DNA from 4 places in the Paenibacillus sp. JGP012 genome. Region 1 is predicted to be linked to each of the others. Evidence: a T-box and tRNA genes for the amino acid it is inferred to sense, from the RefSeq annotation. Region 1 holds a T-box; the other regions hold tRNA genes.
The links. The T-box of region 1 lies ahead of leuS (leucine--tRNA ligase). A T-box ahead of a tRNA ligase gene usually reads a tRNA of that ligase, here a tRNA-Leu.

Region 1 (4,723 bases):
TGGAGTTCAAACATGTTATCGACGATATCCTGCCTGTTGTGAATTCCAATCATATAATTGTCTCGATCACCAGCCCCGTGCAGCTGCGTCATCTGGAATCTTCACTTCCTTGCAAAGTCTCCAAGGTGATCCCGAGTGTTACACATCAGGTCGGCAGCGGAGCAACCCTTTTTATCCACGGGGAACGAATGACTGCTGAAGACCGCTCTGTGCTGGAAGCTCTGTTAAGTCATATCGGCAGACCCTACCAAGTGGATGAAGCCTGCACTCGAATCACATCCGACTTCTCCAGCTGCGGACCTGCATTCATATCATTCTTTCTCGAAGAATGGATCGAAAGTGCTGTGCGCCTGACAGGTATTAAACGAGCAGACGCCTGTGCTCTTGCCGGAGAGATGCTGCTCGGAACAGGCAAGCTGTTAACCGAGGGAGGGTACACTCCGCAAGAGCTTCAGGCCCGTGTTGCCGTACCTGGCGGCATAACCGCCCAGGCACTTGCCCTGCTGCGAAACAACCTGAATGGTGTATTCGACAGCTTGATTCACACAACACATGAGAAATATGATGAAGATTTAGTCAAGCTGGATGAGGTGTTTCGTGCCAGTGAAATTAACCGGCAACAATATTAACCAGTTTGCCTGGAACGGCAATGACTTTGCGAACAGTCTTGCCTTCCAGCGCCTGTTTCACAGGAGCCAGCTCCATCGTGTAATCCTGCATACCCTGTGCATCCAGATCCTTCGCGATCGTAGTGCGGGTTACAATTTTACCGTTAACTTGAACGACAATTTCCACTTCCGCATCCACAGTCATGGACTCATCATATTCAGGCCAAGCCACGTACGTAATTCCACCCTCATGCCCCAGACGGCTCCACAGCTCTTCCGCCATATGCGGCGCCAGAGGTGACAGCAGCTGAACAAAGTTTTCCATCGCTTCACGAGGCAGAGTATCTGCTTTGTACGCATCGTTGATGAAGATCATCAGCTGACTGATTGCAGTATTAAAACGCAGATGCTCCAGATCTTCCGTTACTTTTTTGATCGTTTTGTGAGTTGTTCGTTTGAACTCGTCGGTTCCACCGTCAGCTGTAATTTTCTCATTAATCGCGCCAGTGTCTTCGTTAATGAATAGACGCCATACGCGGGACAAGAAACGATGCATTCCCTCTACCCCGTTAGCATTCCAAGGTTTGGTCGCTTCCAGAGGCCCCATGAACATCTCATACAAACGCAGTGTATCTGCACCGAATTCGTTAACAATCTCATCCGGGTTAATGACATTACCGCGAGATTTACTCATTTTTTCATTGTTGGTACCCAGAATCATTCCTTGGTTCACCAGTTTTTGGAACGGCTCTTTTGTGTGTACCACACCCAGATCATACAGCACTTTGTGCCAGAAACGTGCATACAGCAAGTGAAGTACCGCATGCTCCGCTCCACCGATATACAGATCAACCGGCAGCCATTGCTGCTGTTTCTCCTGAGAGATCAGTTCCTTGTCATTGTGCGGATCTATGAACCGCAGGTAATACCAGCAGCTTCCTGCCCACTGCGGCATGGTATTCGTTTCGCGACGAGCCTTCATGCCCGTTTCCGGATCAACGGTATTCACCCAATCGGTCACATTGGCCAGTGGTGATTCACCTGTGCCCGATGGTTTGATCTGATCAATATCCGGCAGCAGCAACGGCAGCTGATCTTCCGGTACGGTCTTCATCGTTCCGTCCTCCAAATGCAGAATCGGAATCGGCTCTCCCCAGTAACGTTGACGGCTGAACAGCCAGTCTCGCAGACGATACGTTGTTTTTCCTTGTCCTTTGCCTTGCTCTTCGAGCCAGGCAATCATCTTCGCCGCAGCCTCTGCATTATTCAATCCGTTCAGGAAGTCGGAGTTCACGTGTGATCCGTCGCCTGTAAACGCCTCTTTGGTCACATCTCCGCCTTCAATAACTTCGATGATATTCAGGTTGAATTGCGTTGCAAATTCCCAGTCACGTGCATCATGACCCGGAACAGCCATTACAGCACCAGTACCATAACCAGCCAGTACATAATCCGCAATCCAGATTGGCAGCTTCGCTCCGTTAACCGGATTGATTGCATATGCACCTGTGAACACACCGGTTTTGTCTTTGGCCAGATCGGTACGTTCCAGATCACTCTTGCGAGCAGCCTGCTCCTGATAAGCCTTAACCGCTTCACGTTGTGCTTCAGACGTAATGACATCTACCAGTTCATGCTCTGGCGCCAGAACGGCAAAGCTTGCACCGAACAATGTATCCGCACGGGTCGTAAATACTTTAATAACCTCTTCACGGCCTTCAATCGCAAAAACAACTTCAGCCCCGGTTGATTTGCCGATCCAGTTGCGCTGCATATCCTTGATGCTTTCGGACCAATCCAGTTCTTCCAGATCCTCGAGCAAACGCTCTGCATATTCTGTAATTTTCAGCACCCATTGACGCATCGGTTTGCGCACAACCGGATGTCCACCACGTTCACTCTTGCCATCAATAACTTCTTCGTTCGCAAGCACCGTACCCAGCGCTTCACACCAGTTGACTGGCACTTCATCGACATAAGCCAGACCCTTTTTGTAGAGCTGGATGAAGATCCATTGTGTCCATTTGTAATACTCGGGGTCCGTTGTGCTGATCTCGCGATCCCAGTCATACGAGAATCCGAGCGACTTGATCTGACGACGGAAGTTATCGATATTACGGAAAGTAATGTGACGCGGGTGTTCCCCTGTATCCAGTGCATGCTGCTCCGCAGGCAGACCGAAAGCGTCCCAACCCATTGGATGCAATACATTGTATCCACGCATCCGTTTGTAACGGGATACGATGTCTGTTGCAGTATAACCTTCCGGGTGACCTACGTGCAGTCCCGAGCCGGACGGATACGGGAACATATCCAGTGCATAAAACTTCGGTTTGGACGGGTCCTCACCTGTTTTAAACGTTTTATTTTCATCCCAGTATTGCTGCCAGTTTTTCTCCATCACTTGCGGCTGATAGCCGTGCTTCGGCTGGTGATTCTCACTCATCTATATTCCTCCTTCAGGTTTATACGCGCTTTTAAAGCAACAAAAAAACCTCAGCATCCCGTAGCGTTTGCAGCGCTAGGGACGAGAGGTTGAATTCCCGTGGTACCACCCTAGTTAGCGGACGAACGTGCTTCGTCATCCACTCCCTTTAGACCTGTAACGGCGGTTAACCGATGCGGATTTCCTTCCCGTTCTACACTCAAGGCATAAAACCATGTAATCACCGCATTTCTCCAAGGCGAGTTCGCAAATTACTGTCAATCGGCTTGCACCAACCGCCGACTCTCTGTGATGTACAGAATTCACTACTGATCCTTATCATCGAAATATGTATACAATATCGGGAACATTATATAAAAACGAAAGCACAAAGTCAATACGACGCGTCATATTCATGCCTTTGGGCGATAAACCCGCCTTATAGCAACTTAAACGTTAACAACAAGACTATTTGCTCAGCTTTGCTTAAAACGTGTTATGCCTTCCTCCATATTACGAATCGTTGACTGGATATGTTCCTGATCATCGTACTGGCGGTAGTCACATTCAATGCGCAGCGCCAGATCAAAGTACAGATCGTACAGACTTCTGCGCTTATGCTCATTTTCCGTAGTAATTGCCCGGCCATACCCTTTTACAAACCCTGGAGTGTAGTTAAAATGGCTGAAATAATGCTCCATAAGCGGATCTCCCCACAGTGAGCGTTCAAAATCTATAATGCCTGTAATCTGCTTATCCTGCACCAATACATTGCCATCCCACAGATCCCAGCTGATCAGAACCGATTCGGTTACTTCATCCAATGCATCCGATTTTTCTTCAATCAAACGTCTCAGCTCATCGTACTCTATCCCGATATTAACTTTGGCCGCCTCGCCATCTGCCAGCATATCCTCCATTAACACGGAAAAGGCTTCTCTCCACGTCGCACGCTGTCTGTCCTTGCCCGAAAAATAACCAAACTGTTCACCTTGGATTTCATTGATCCGCCGATTGTATAATCCTAATTGCTGCTCAATCCCATCCTGTTCTTCCTGTGTAAATTCAGCCTTGATCTGGTTGTACGGCCTCCCGGACATAAAGTCCATAACAAAATACTGTGCTGGAGCCATCGTTAATGAATCATCGTAAGCGAGCACCTTGGGCACAGGAACATCCCCCAGCTTGGCAACAAGGCGGAGAGCTTGCACTTCAGTCGTCATCAGATCCTGTTCACAGCGCATCATATGGGTTGCAGCCGAAGGCGCAATCTTCAGGACAACGTTTCGTCCGTCACCAAGCTTTATTTTATAAGCCTGGTTGGCCCAGCCGTCAATCATTTCCTCATAATGTTGAATCGAGGCGTCCAGGTGCTGCTTGATAATCAGATCCAGCTGTTCTTTGCACAATCTCGTTTTATATGTACTTTCCATGGATATGTTCCCCCTTTATAGAAAACGCTTTCTAAACATATTAATTATGTTCCTTTTTACCTTGTGCAGCAATACTTTTATGCATATCTTATTCAAAAAAACTGCCCCCAGCCCGCATTTTGCATGCAGTCTAAGGACAGCTCGTTATTTTGAATGATAAATGATCATTTCACAGCTACATAGAACAAACGCTCCGCATGATCCCCAGCCTCGTTCCATTCAAAGTCAGCATAGACCTTCACATCACGAAAGCCCGC
Region 2 (4,723 bases), on a different contig from region 1:
GTCCGCACCCATACCTCGATAAATGCCTTTTGGATGACTTTGCTCCGTTATCACACACAGAGACTTGGATGTCCAGGAGCGAACAATCTGCAGGTAACGGCAAGTCAGGTTCAGACTGTTCTCAAAAATAAATACGTTGCCTACGCTCGTCTGCGGCAAAAACCATTTTTGAGCTGCTGCTGTATTCATACGAATCACATGCTCTACTCCGATCCGGCGGAGCTTACGCTCCTCACCCGCACTGTTTGTCAGAACGGCAAAAGGCATTTTTTTGTACATCAGCAGCTTCACAAATTTACGTCCAGCTTCATTCGGAGCGGTTACTAAAATCATCTCTGTATCCATCATTCGTTCCTCCCTTGGCGTGAAAAGACAACAAAAAAGAAGCGTGGGGACCAAGGCCTCCGAAACGCTTCTTAAATAATCCATGGAGAAAACGCCATGGACCAGCGTGCGGTTTGTTGCCTCTCCCTTTAACGCTTACGAGGTTAGCTGACGGATTCGGGCGCGAGAGTCGCCCTATTTCCGGCTGTCACCGGAAAATTCACCCCATGGATGTCTGCTGCTGTAATGCAGCACATCCTGTTGGTTCCCCCGTTTTCCACCCACGATGAATGGAAACTCAGCGATTGAAACATCGTTCGTAAATCTTGCATGTAAGACCGATCGATATCATCGTCTGTTTCGTTTTTCAGGTACAATATAATTAAAATTCAAATTACGCTTTGAATCATACACCCGTGCCATGATCATGTAAAGTCCGGGCAGATCACCGAATCGTCAGAATTCCGGCAATAAGCTTCAATAATAACGCTTACAATGAGCTTATACGCTATCCAACTCTTCCAAGCTGTCTAATTCTCGCCCGCACAAAAATTGTTCAAGCGAATTGCATTCCTTCTATGAATAAAGTCGAGCCGATGAGGATAATAGTGTTCTCTGTAAATTGATTTTGCATTATTTAATTGCATAAAATATAATAAACATATCAATATAATATGCTGGAGGCGATCCCCATGTCAGTCTATGATTACAAAGTAAATACTCTTCGCGGACAAGAGATTGAAATGTCCCAATATCGCGGTAAAGTGTTGTTAATTGTAAATACCGCAAGCCAGTGCGGCCTCACTCCTCAATTCAAGGGCCTGCAGGAGCTGCAGGACCAATTCCAGGATGCTCCTTTCGAGGTCCTTGGATTTCCCAGCAACCAGTTTGCCCAGGAGAAGGGATCCTCTGATGACATCGCTGAGTTCTGTCAGATGAACTATGGCGTAAGCTTCCCTATGTTTGAGAAGATTGACGTTAACGGTGCCAGTGCTCACCCGCTATTCCAGCATATTACGAAGGAAGCGCCAGGTCTGCTCGGCTCCAAGGCCATCAAATGGAACTTCACAAAATTCCTTGTCGATCAGGAAGGGAACGTTGTGAAGCGTTATGCTCCCCAGACTACACCCGATAAAATTGTAGAGGATATTCAGAAATTATTGAAATAAATAACACACATTTCTACACTTTGAAAAAAGCTGCCCCAAACCACAGAGCCTCGGTTCTGCTCGGTTTACAGGGTGGCTTTTTTACGCAGCTAATGAAACTTATCTCCGACTGTTGTCGCCCTTTAGCTGTTATTTATGCAGGATCAAAAGACAAAAAAAGAAGCCTCCCGTACAGGGAAGCTTCCTTCAATAACGCTTCATATGATGCGGTCGAGAGGACTCGAACCTCCACGGGCGTACGCCCACTACCCCCTCAAGATAGCGTGTCTGCCATTCCACCACGACCGCATGTCGTAAATTATCGGCAACAGAATTGATTATACCGGAATGTTATCTAAATGTAAAGCATTTATTTGAATACGCCAAAAATCAGTCATATTTCCCCGAATGTGCGCATATCCTGAATCTGATTCCGAAAAAATGCCAAGGCCGCAGTGGAACCAGAATGAATTTCTTGCAGCATCGTATTTTCAAATATTATTTCTAAAGGAGAATAAGATAATTGTTATATTATATAACATGAAAAATAACAAATAACGAAATTTAAGCTATTTTTCAATGCAAACCATTGACAAAACACGGATAATTATGTGAATATATATATCATATAATTCGGATTTAAGCACATAAGATTTAGAAAAGAGTATTTTATGTAATATAAAATAACACAAAAAAGCACTGGAGGCGAAAGATCGTGAACCGTGGCAATAAGCTGCTAGATTACGTGAAGCTGCTTGATCCTTCTGTTCAGGTTGGAGGGTTCTCCCATTTCTTCGGCATGGATACACATATCAAGGAAGGCACCATCCGTACAGCCGAGGATCTTGAATCGTTCATGCGCTGCCAGCTGCATCCCAGTCTGGTTCGTCTTGAAGGTATGGCCATCAAAGGCATATATACCGCAATCGATCACAAAGACACTTGGCGCATCGCCCTGATCGACAAGCTTGTTCACGTGCAGCGAACACCTGCCGAGCTTAGAGAAAAGGCAGCTACCATCGGCAAGCGTTTAATCAAGCTATCTCACGCCCTGCATCCCTGGATCGACTTCAAACCGCTTGAACAGATTTTCACCAAATACAGTTCTGTCGGCTGTCTCCCCACCGTTCACGCCTGGATTAACCACCACCTCGACATCCCCGTCGAAGAGGCGGTCCTCGGTTATCTGCATTCAGCCATGTATGCCTGTATATCCGAAGCCTCCAAAGCTATTCCTCTAAGCGAGAATGTCACCAAGGATCTGCTCGGTCGCCTGACCACAGACCTTGAGCACGAATGGAAGACCGTGAGTGCTTCTTCTCCAGATGGACACATGCACCCTGCATCACTGTCTATGAAGACGTTATTCCCCAGCTTCCATATGCTCGGAGCCGGGCTTCACGCTTACAGAGCATGAGCACCTCCCCAACAAACCTCTCTTGATTCCATTCAAAAACACGCCGCAACCCCCTTGCTGGCGTGTTTTTTCGTTTATGAAGGCTTGCTACATATGGCCTTGGAGGTCCATAAACAGCGCATATACGTCATTTTAATTCAAAAAATACACTTATTTCCGTATTTTTTAATTGTTAGATGACGCATTTACGTATATAATGGAGATTACAGCTCGCATTTCTATTCAGTTTACACGAAGAAACGCCTGCTGAATACTATAATTCCACTCAGGGGTGAACCCTTTTGAACAAGAAGAAACCCGTCACTCCGTTCGGTTGGGCTATCAAACGGCGACTAACCGAACTGCAGATTGACCAAAAAACCTTTTGCGAACAGCATGGCATCCCACCCTACCGCCTGTCCAATCTTATTCACGGCACACGTAAAGCTACGAGATTCAGGCATCAGGTCGCTGATATTTTGGACATACCAGAGGAGCTGCGATAACATCTTTTATCCAAGGAGGACTTCACTCATGAGACACATGACATCGGACCTCGAAAGCCTGTCGTTCCAGTCCACCAATCATCAGCTAATCATCATTGATCAACATTGGATCATCCGAAGCTGCAACCGGGCCTGGGAGCGTGGATTCTACAAACCTTTCTCACACTCAGGCAGCCGCCATAACCATTACCTTCACCTGATGGAAGCGTGGACAGCACAAAGGGATGTTCCACCAACCAGGTTTGCGCAGCATCTGAGGCATAACGTTGTACCTTTCAAGCAAGCTCATACATACGACATCTCTGTGACCACTCCGTTCAATGAAGAAAAGTGGTTTCTTGTAGAGCTAACCCCGTTACATGACGGCCCCATATTCGGCGATAACCTTGCTTTGATTGCCCATACAGATATCACCGAACAGAAAAGGACCGAGCAGCAGTTAAGACAAGCCCTGACTGAAGCACGCACATTGTATGGCCTGCTGCCCATTTGCGCCGTTTGCAAACACATCAAGGACGAATCCGACGAATGGAGCTCCGTGGAAAGTTATCTGGAGAAACATACCTCTGCCGAGTTCACCCATGATATCTGTCCTGAATGCATTCGGCGGCTGTACCCGAAGTATTCCAACATTCTGGATAAGCGTCATTAAAGGCATGCAGCGCAGCTCTATCATGTTTGGGCGAATTCAAGCACACACTGAACCCTCTCGCAACAATGGCATCAGATAATGGAATCGCATCATACAGACAAATGATATTCAAACTGGGACATATCGAGCTCCTGCGGGGTCCCCTGCAGCGTCATAACGCCTTTGTCCATCACATAAATGTAGTCGGCGGCACTACGCACAAAATCAACGCTTTGCTCCACCAGCAGAATCGAAATTGTCCCCTGCGCTTTCAGCTTAAGGATCACCCGCCTGATATCCTCAACGATTGAAGGCTGAATGCCTTCCGTCGGCTCATCCAGCAGCAGCAAGCCAGGGCGGGAGGCCAGCGCTCGCGCAAACGCAAGCTGTTGCTGCTGCCCGCCGCTCAAGTCCCCACCCTGGCGCCCATACATGGAAGCAAGCACGGGGAACATCTCAAGCACATCCTCAGGGAACGCCCTCACGCCAGACATACTCATTTCCAGTCCGAGCAACAGGTTCTCCTTCACTGTGAGCTGCGGGAATATTTCCCTCCCTTGCGGCACATAACCTATACCTGCTTTTGCCCTTTTAGCCGGTTCCAGTGAAGCCAGTTCCCGGCCATTCCAGTGAACGCTTCCCTCTCGTGTTCGAAGCAATCCCATCAAGGTTTTCATTAATGTCGTTTTCCCCACGCCATTTCTACCCATCAGACATG
Region 3 (4,723 bases), on a different contig from region 1:
CGTATCGTACCACATGCATAGCGCCATGGTAGAAGGTGATTTCCAAGCTTATGTATGGTGGTATATCCGCAGACAATACGGACCGATGAAGGAAGATGGCACGATCAGTAAACGTGGTTACAACATGGCCCATTTCTCCAAATTTGTTCGTCCAGGCTATGTTCGTGTAGATGCAACCAAAAACCCGGATACCAACACTTACGTTTCGGCTTATAAAGGAGACAACAAAGTTGTCATCGTCGCAATTAACCGCGGCAATTCAGCAACCAGTCAGCGGTTTGTGCTGCAAAATGGCAATGCCTCCACTGTATCCTCGTATGTGACGGACAGCAGCCGTAATCTGGCAAGTCTTGCACCCATTAATGTTTCCAATGGCGCGTTCACAGCTCAGCTTCCTGCACAGAGTGTAACTACATTTGTTGCTAATCTCTCTGGTGGCACTGGAGGCGGGAATGTAGGCACTGGCACCACATATGAAGCCGAGACGGGAACAACGTTGACAGATGCAGTCATCGAAACACTTTACCCGGGATATACGGGATCAGGATATGTGAACTTTAACGCGTACACAGGCTCGGCCATTCAATGGAATAGCATCAACAACACGATAACAGGTACCAAAAACGTAAAGTTCCGTTACGCCCAGGAGAGCGGTACTCGTAATCTGGACATCTACGTGAATGGCACCAAAGTGCTCAGCAATGAACCCTTCACTGCAACAGGAAGCTGGTCCACCTGGGGTGAGAAAACCATTCAGGTTCCTATGAATTCAGGTGTAAATACCCTTCGAATCGTTACCACAGGTACTGAAGGACCGAATATTGATAATATTACCGTAACGGCTGCCTCCTAAATACAGCTTTCATCCTTTATTTTATTGTGTTGTTTAGGACAAGTCTGATAACCCACATTGGATTCTCCCTTTTTAATCAAGGCAATAAATAGCCAAGCCCCGTGTTCAGCAGGTACTACATACCAATTAGCTGATGCACGGGGTTATTTATCACATACCAACTCGTTTTTTTAAGGAGGACAAAACTTGATGTACAGATTATATGGAATCACGCTTCTTGTCATTGCATTAATTCTAAGTTGTGTGCCCATAAATCAGGCCTCTGCTGCAAGCTCCGCCATCGCCAAACAGATCGGAAATGCAAATCCGCTAATCGATCATCATCTCGGAGCCGATCCTTTTGCATTAACCTATAACGGACGTGTCTATCTCTACATGTCCAGTGACAATTATGAGTACAACAGCGATGGCTCCATCAAGGATAACACTTTTGCCAATCTGAAAAGCGTATTTGTTATCTCGTCTGCCGACATGGTAAACTGGACGGATCACGGAGCTATTCCCGTTGCCGGTGCGAACGGAGCAAACGGTGGACAAGGGATAGCCAAATGGGCAGGCGCATCCTGGGCCCCCGCAGCTGCAGTCAAAAATATCAATGGCAAAGACAAGTTTTTCCTTTACTTTGCTAACGGTACTGGCGGTATCGGTGTTCTAACGGCAGATAGCCCTGTTGGGCCGTGGACAGATCCAATTGGTAAAGCCCTTTTAACAACAAATACCCCGGGCATGGCAGGCGTGGTTTGGCTTTTCGACCCTGCTGTTTTTGTGGACGACGATGGGACAGGATATTTGTATGCAGGCGGTGGAATTCCCGGCGGCTCGAACCCCACTCAGGAGCAGCGAGCCAATCCCAAAACAGCCCGGGTTATCAAACTCGGTCCCGATATGACCAGTATAGTTGGCAGCGCATCAACAATTGATGCTCCCTTCATTCTGGAGGACTCGGGCATTCACAAATACAATGGCAAGTATTATTACTCCTATTGTATTAACTTTGGCGGCGTACACCCATCCAACATTCCCCCAGGCGAAATTGGATATATGGTAAGCTCCAGCCCCATGGGCCCCTTTACATACGAAGGACATTTTCTGAAAAACCCGGGGGTATTCTTTGGTGCAGGCGGCAACAACCACCATTCGGTTTTTCAATTCAATAATGAATGGTACGTCGTGTATCACGCTCAAACCGTCAGTCTGGCTCTATATGGTTCAGGAATGGGTTATCGCTCGCCACATATTAACAAATTGCAGCACAACACCAATGGTACAATTCAGGAAGTGACTGCGAATTATGCTGGAGTTCCCCAGCTATCCAATCTGAATCCATATAACCGTGTCGAAGCAGAGACCTTTGCCTGGAATGGCGGAATTCAGACGGAAAAATCGAATGCACCTGGCGGTCCAATAAACAATCAGCAGGTAACCCAAATACACAATGGAGATTGGGTCGCGGTAAGTAAAGCAGATTTTGGTTCCAGCGGAGCTCAGACTTTTAAAGCCCATGTTGCTTCTGCATCAGGTGGAGGGAAAATCGAGATTCGTCTGGATAGCGTCTCTGGTCCTCTCGCTGGCACTCTGAATGTCCCCACTACTGGCGGTTCACAGAACTGGCTGGAAGTCGAAACTGCCGTTACCGGGGCAACAGGGGTCCGCAATGTCTTTCTAGTCTTTACTGGCAGCGGATCAGGTCAACTGTTCAACTTCGATTACTGGCAGTTTTCTAACACTTCTTCGTCTCCGGCCACAGGCACAACCTATGAAGCCGAGAGCAGCACTCAGCTGACAAATGCAGTTATCGAAACCATCTACCCCGGTTATACAGGTACCGGATATGTAAACTTTAACGCTTTAACGGGCTCATCCATTGAATGGAATAACATCAATAACATGACGACTGGCACTAAAAACGTAAAGTTTCGTTACGCTTTGGAAAGCGGCACACGCACTCTCGACATCTATGTAAACGGTACCAAAATAATCAGCAATGAACCCTTCAGTGCAACCGGCAGCTGGTCGACTTGGGGTGAGAAAATCGTTCAAATCCCTATGAACTCAGGGATGAACACACTTCGAATTGTCACAACAGGGACAGAGGGGCCTAATATGGATAACATTACAGTAACGGCCTCCTTATAAACGCCACCGTTTGCTACATTTCTGACAGTACAACGACGCCCAAATGGAAGCCAGGAACATAGAATAATCACGATTCCTTGATCCAAAAAGTAAAAGGCTCTTTCAGGATGATCCTGAAAGAGCCTTTTCATGATGCGGTCGAGAGGACTCGAACCTCCACGGGGGGTTAGCCCACACGGACCTGAACCGTGCGCGTCTGCCAATTCCGCCACGACCGCATATTTTGTGTCTCACCAAGTAATATCGGCGACAAGATATAATATATCATGTACCTTTTCTCTTGTCAACAACAAAATAAAACCAACAAGCGCGAATCAGATTCATATCCGGTTCGCACTTGCATAATCTGGCTATATTTATACTGGAGCTGCATTAGCTGAACGCTGCATGATTACAGCTTGGACGGCCAGCTGCCATACCATGCATACCCGCCTCTTCTTTCTTTTTCAATATCACTAAGCTTGTATTTCACAATCCCGTCCCGACCGACAAAGATCGGTTTGTCTGTGCCAAGTTCATAAAAACGCGCCCAGATCGGTGCTGCACTTGAATCTGCAATAATCCGGCTGTCCCCATTTGCTCTTTCATAGCGATAACCTGTAATTTTCACTTTATTAAACCAGGCTTCTGCACCTTTGATAGATGCCGTAATTCTGGAATTGGCCGGTCTGGTCTTCAGAAATTTCACAATGTTTACACTTTCCGCTGCCGTTAATGAAGGTACTTCATAAATTCTGGCTCCCGCTGGTTTAAGTGAGCTCGAATCATGCTGCTGGCCCCAAGCCGTAGGCCTGCCACCGGATACTACCTGTGTATTCAGGATGGCATCCACACCTTTGGACACCGCATTTTTACTGCGATTTGCAAGTGAGCTGTCAATAAAGGAAAAGTCTCCTTTGCGCCCCGCAACCTCATCGAGCATGTACATCACATTAATCATAGCGTCGTCATTATACGTAATATGTTTATGATAACCGGAGCTCTGGTAAACCTGCGGCCATCCGCCATTCGAATACTGCATATTCAGCAAAAAGTTAATGCCTTTGATTGCTGCAGCCGAGTATCGCGGATCATTTGTTTTTTTGAATTCGCTTGCAAGTCTTCTAATCTCTGAATATGTAGCTTTGTTATCAATTGTTGATTTGGCCCACTCCCCCGATGTCTGGCTGTAATCCTTTCTCCACCCCCCATCAGGACGTTGGTTTTTCAAAATATCAGACATACTTGCCGTTGTACCTGAGGCATCAGCAGCAGATACGGTTGCTGTAGGCAAAATTTCCATGCCCACTCCAGAAAAAACCATCGAACACGCGAGCACAAACGTAACCCATTTTTTTGCTTTCAAAAGACAACACGCTCCCCAATTCACAAATATCGCTCTCTCACATGTCTATCTGCTGGCTAATCTTTCACGCTAAGCTTAGCTGCATCACATGAATCAACCAATAAAATCTAATTAAATACATAATTTGTATGAATAAATTTATGATATGCAATAAAATACATTTTGTCAATATATGCAACAAAACTCAAATTTTCACTTTATAATAATATCCACCCATCCAACTTTTAACTCTTGACAAATTGGTTTAATAACCAACTCCGTACCTGGTTAAACATTAATGACTTTTTTGTAATCTTTACTGTCGAAATTTCAACATAATTATGACGAAATTCAATAATTCCGCTAACATTGAATCGAAAAGAAGCTTTACAAACGGGTTTGACATTTAC
Region 4 (4,723 bases), on a different contig from region 1:
AGTGTGTTATACGGGGGAGGAACATCATGAGTAAAAGACGCAGCAGCAGAAAAGGCAGTAGAGGAAACCGTCGATTCATCAAACAAATGCTGACATTAGCAGGTATGGTATTGATTGCATTATATGCCTGGGCAGGTGGAGAGTGGCCGCAGCAATTCCCTTCTCCATTCAATGCTACCGACAAGGGTGTTGATCATACGATTACTTTTCCTGCAGATCGTTATCCCGAGACAGCGAACCATATTCGCAAGGCGATCGAGGCGGGGCATTCGGATGTTTGCACGATTGACCGAAAGGGCGCTGAAGGGAACAGAGAGCTCTCGCTCCGAGGTGTGCCGGTGAAAAAAGGCAAGGATCGGGATGAGTGGCCTATGGCGATGTGTGCCGAAGGGGGAACGGGAGCAGATATCCAGTATATTACACCCAAAGATAATCGCGGTGCAGGCTCTTGGGTAGGCAATCAGTTAAGTACATATCCGGACGGTACGCGTGTCAGATTTGTTGTGAAGTAGTATTGTTGAATAAACAATAACCATAAGAAAAGAAAAACCAGACGTCTATCGTCTGGTTTTTTGAATATAGGCGTGCTGTTATATAAGTTGAACCAAAGATTTTGCACAGTCCACTCCGATGACAGAATAACTGGAGAGTAGCAGTTATCCCCAGATTTTTTCGATTCCCTTTTCCAAAGGGAAAAATCCGGTGATAAAGGTGAAGCTTATGCTTCCGATGTAGCTTTCTTGCGGTAAGCTTTTAGCTATTGAAGTGTGCTGAGGTTCTCTAGGAGCGTGGTTCGACAGCTGGGCGACCCAGATGTTATACAAGCTGCATAGTACCCAGATGGTGAGAACGAAGGGTCAACAGGCGAGTCACCTGTTCAACTTCATCAAATGGAATCCACACATTGCCCTGTACAGTGCGCAAGGAGAGAATGGAACTGTCCGCTGTGCGTTCCGGGAAGCCGGTTACGGTCTGCCCGCTCGTATTACGGACCATAACCTGTTGTTTGCGTCGAATGGCAATTTCTACCTCTTTTTTCATATGTCATTACTCCTGATTAATAAGATATTTATTGCAAGGTTAAAGTTTTCAATGGTTAATTTGTCTTCTTTATATAGTCTATCAGAACTAGGTATGGATTTCCAGTAAAGAAATAATTCAGTCGTTCTAGGTGAATTGACTTAGCAAAGACGTTTAGCGTTACTGAACATCGTCTTCGGGGTTATATGTAGATAAGAAAGAGGAGGGGAACGGGATGACAAAATTGCTGGTAGGGCTTGCTCATACAGAGCAGGAGGCTATTATTTTATTAAATAATCTTAGAAGAGAAGGCATTGAGGAGAAGCATTTGGGTGCTGTAGCGAAGGAGCAGCTTGATCTTGAGATGATTAGTGAGCAAACAGGGCTGCCGAAACCACTCAAGGGTGCTGGAACGAATGGCGCATTTGGAGCGCTCAAGGGCATATTGGCTGGATTGGGGAAACGCATGCATCAGACGGCATCCATCGGAACAGCGGTACGACGATTGGCGGGCAATGAGATTGGCAATGAGACAGATGATCTGGTCTTAACGCTAACGGGTGCAGGCATCACGGAAGAGGATGCCCGTTATTATGAGGAATGGCTGCTGCAAGGTCATATTCTGATCTTTGTAGAGTGCAGCGAGGAACAGGCAGAGCATGTAAAAACAATTTTGCATTTTTAGTTTAATTTAAGGCTGATTTTAGGTTTCTTTAATGTTGGGGAGGTATTCTTATATCACACCTCCCTTAATATAGATGGTTTACCGGAAGTCCGGGACCGCAACTCGGACTTTCTAGGCACTGTAAGCTGACGCTTGCAGTGCCTGTTTCATTTTTTTAGGAAAAAGGGTTGCATTATTAATTTATTCATGATAAGATATTTCTTGTCGCCAAGAAAATATTACATATGCCGGGGTGGCGGAATTGGCAGACGCACAGGACTTAAAATCCTGCGGTAGGTGACTACCGTACCGGTTCGATCCCGGTCCTCGGCATCTTAAAAGAGAAGGAAACTCCTTGATACATAAGGGGTTTTCTTTTTTTATGTCTTCAAATGAAAAATGGGATTCACAGGTATTAAGTGTCTTTTTTATTTCTGGGGGCAGATTGGGGACGAACTTTAGGATTGGATACATCGAGGTGTGCTGTATCTATTCTCTTGGAACAAAAAAGGAACCATACTTATCTCTCATCTTTCGCTGAGCATCAATACCCTCTTCATAAGAAGAAGCTGAGACAATAAAAAATAATTTTTTATTCTGTCCCCAATCGCTCGCTATATTAACATGTTCGAAAGTGTCATCAAACCAGATCATACTTGAAGTTAAAAACTCCCCTGGTGTTGAAGGTTTATGATAAACAAGATTTCCCATATTGATGCCATTCTTTCTATCAAGTATATAGGTATCGAGGGTTTCATTCTTTTTGGTAAAATCTAAGTTATCAATCGTTACTGAACCTTTAAATACATGTTGTTGAAACAAAGGTCGGTACAGTGTTCCTGATACTTTTATTGTAGTACCCTCCACTGAAGAAGGGTCATTCTCATAGAAACTTACAGCTGGGGATATTATGTTTATCTCTTTGGGGAATTTATAGAAGTATAAAAAAAGTGCTGTTACAATTCCTAAAATAACGATCACAGATATTGTTACTTTAAATACTTTGGACTTCATAAAGACACCTTCTACTCTCGTAAAATTTAATAAGATTTGTGCGGAGTGATAATTCACATTTCGTCACAAATCTTTTTTATGCTACGGTACTAAAACAGTAGTGCTGGGGTAGAAGGAGTTTTTACAGGAATTGCTTTAACTGTTTTATCTCCAACTTCTCACAATTTAGTGACTTTAACAAGTGCATTTAAAATAGAAAATAAAAAAATTTCGCAATAAAAATTATTAAAATAATACTTCCCTAATTTTTCCCTCCACCCCGCATAGCTCATAAACACAACCCTTGCATAATACATATCAGAAAGTGGATTCGGCTGTCTCTTTATGAAGTAAGATCACAATGGTGTATACTATCCATAGGAAGATATTCCCTTTCACCCTGCCTGCGGATTGAGTTCCAATACAATATTACACATCTTTGGAGTGCCTGTGTAATTTTCACATGTGAACGAGTATCCAGTCATCAACCTATACAACAATTTAATGGACGGAGGACTCTATTTATGTTGAAACAGCTTAAACCCTACAAGGTGTTACAGGAGCGCAGAATCGAAGAACTGCAATCGGATGCGTACCTGCTGGAACATGAGAAATCCGGTGCTCACATTGTACTGCTATCCAACAGCGACGATAACAAGGTGTTCAGCATTGGCTTTCGCACACCTCCCGAGGATGATACCGGGGTAGCCCATATTCTGGAGCACTCCGTGCTCTGCGGGTCGAAGAAGTTCCCGGCCAAAGATTCCTTTGTGGAGCTGCTGAAGGGGTCCCTGAATACATTTTTGAATGCGATGACGTATCCTGACAAAACGATCTATCCGGTGGCCAGCCGCAATGATCACGATTTCCATAACTTGATGGATGTGTATCTGGATGCGGTGTTAAATACGAACATCTATGAGAATGAAAAAATATTTCTGCAAGAGGGCTGGAATTACAATCTCACTTCCGCGAATGATGAGCTGACGTACAACGGCGTTGTATATAACGAGATGAAGGGTGCCTTTTCTTCGCCAGAACGGTTGGTGAGACGTGAAGTGCTGAACTCCCTTTTCCCGGATACAACGTATTCCTGTGAGTCAGGGGGATTCCCGGAGGCGATTCTGGACCTGACCTATGAAGGGCTGCTCGATTTCCACAAACGATACTATCATCCGTCCAACAGCTACATCTACCTGTACGGTGACATGGACATGGAAGAGAAGCTGCAATGGCTGGATGAAAATTACCTGAGCAGCTATGATCGGATCGAGATTGACTCGGAGATCAAGCTGCAACCTGCCTTCCCGGCGCGGGTGGATGCGGTGAAGTCGTACTCTGCGGGAAGCACGGAATCCGAAGTGGACAACAGCTTTTTGACCTATAATGCGGTGATTGGCACAAGTCTGGACAAGGAACTGAACATCTCGTTTCAAATTTTGCTATACGCGCTGCTCAACGCACCTGGGGCTGTGCTGAAGCAGGCACTACTGGATAAAGGCATCGCGAAGGATGTTTATGGCTCTTATGATGACAGTTTATATCAGCCCGTGTTCACGGTCGGACTCAAGAAGAGCAATCTATCAAGCAAGGATGAATTCCTCGGAACGATCAAGGAAGTGCTGGAGCGAGTGGTTAAGGAAGGTTTTGACCCGAAAGCGCTGCTTGCCGGTATTAATTCGTACGAGTTCAATCACCGGGAAGCGGACTTTGGCCGTATGCCCAAAGGGCTGATCTACGGATTTTCCTCCCTGCAAAGCTGGCTGTATGACAAGGAGGCGCCTTTCACCCATTTGGAGGCAAATGATGTATTTGCAGAGCTTCGCACGAAAATGAAGCAAGGTTATTTTGAACAACTGATCGAGAAATATCTTTTACAAAACACACATACCTCGTTTGTGGCACTGACGCCGGACAAAGGCTTGAATGCGCGTAAGGAAGAGGCGCTGAAGGCTCGTCTGAAATCGGTGCAGGCCGGACTTAGCCCGGAAGAAGTGCAGGAGATGATTAAACGTACGGAGGCACTCGCGGAGTACCAGAATACCC

Region 2: it encodes a tRNA-Leu, which carries the amino acid that the T-box ahead of leuS (leucine--tRNA ligase) is inferred to sense. The anticodon was not compared.
Region 3: it encodes a tRNA-Leu, which carries the amino acid that the T-box ahead of leuS (leucine--tRNA ligase) is inferred to sense. The anticodon was not compared.
Region 4: it encodes a tRNA-Leu, which carries the amino acid that the T-box ahead of leuS (leucine--tRNA ligase) is inferred to sense. The anticodon was not compared.

The regions. Positions count from the first base shown of each region.
Region 1 covers NZ_JACHKG010000004.1:218,335-223,057, reverse strand. The annotation lists gene comER (late competence protein ComER) at 1-629, shown strand, start outside; gene leuS (leucine--tRNA ligase) at 610-3,054, opposite strand; T-box leader at 3,129-3,385, opposite strand; gene HNR77_RS07505 (phosphotransferase family protein) at 3,510-4,466, opposite strand; gene HNR77_RS07500 (class I SAM-dependent DNA methyltransferase) at 4,631-4,723, opposite strand, start outside.
Region 2 covers NZ_JACHKG010000041.1:3,692-8,414, forward strand. The annotation lists gene HNR77_RS27310 (hypothetical protein) at 1-345, opposite strand, end outside; cyclic di-AMP (ydaO/yuaA leader) riboswitch at 463-638, opposite strand; gene HNR77_RS27315 (glutathione peroxidase) at 1,017-1,493, shown strand; tRNA gene HNR77_RS27320 (tRNA-Leu) at 1,699-1,781, opposite strand; gene HNR77_RS27325 (urease accessory protein UreF) at 2,188-2,889, shown strand; gene HNR77_RS30020 (XRE family transcriptional regulator) at 3,171-3,374, shown strand; gene HNR77_RS27330 (nitrogen regulation protein NR(II)) at 3,403-4,026, shown strand; gene urtE (urea ABC transporter ATP-binding subunit UrtE) at 4,116-4,723, opposite strand, start outside.
Region 3 covers NZ_JACHKG010000001.1:264,128-268,850, reverse strand. The annotation lists gene xynC (glucuronoarabinoxylan endo-1,4-beta-xylanase XynC) at 1-853, shown strand, start outside; gene HNR77_RS01250 (carbohydrate-binding protein) at 1,043-2,989, shown strand; tRNA gene HNR77_RS01245 (tRNA-Leu) at 3,123-3,207, opposite strand; gene pelA (pectate lyase) at 3,381-4,334, opposite strand.
Region 4 covers NZ_JACHKG010000034.1:37,523-42,245, reverse strand. The annotation lists gene HNR77_RS25975 (NucA/NucB deoxyribonuclease domain-containing protein) at 27-512, shown strand; gene HNR77_RS25970 (hypothetical protein) at 817-1,041, opposite strand; gene HNR77_RS25965 (general stress protein) at 1,256-1,705, shown strand; tRNA gene HNR77_RS25960 (tRNA-Leu) at 1,932-2,017, shown strand; gene HNR77_RS25955 (hypothetical protein) at 2,174-2,698, opposite strand; gene HNR77_RS25950 (insulinase family protein) at 3,202-4,723, shown strand, end outside.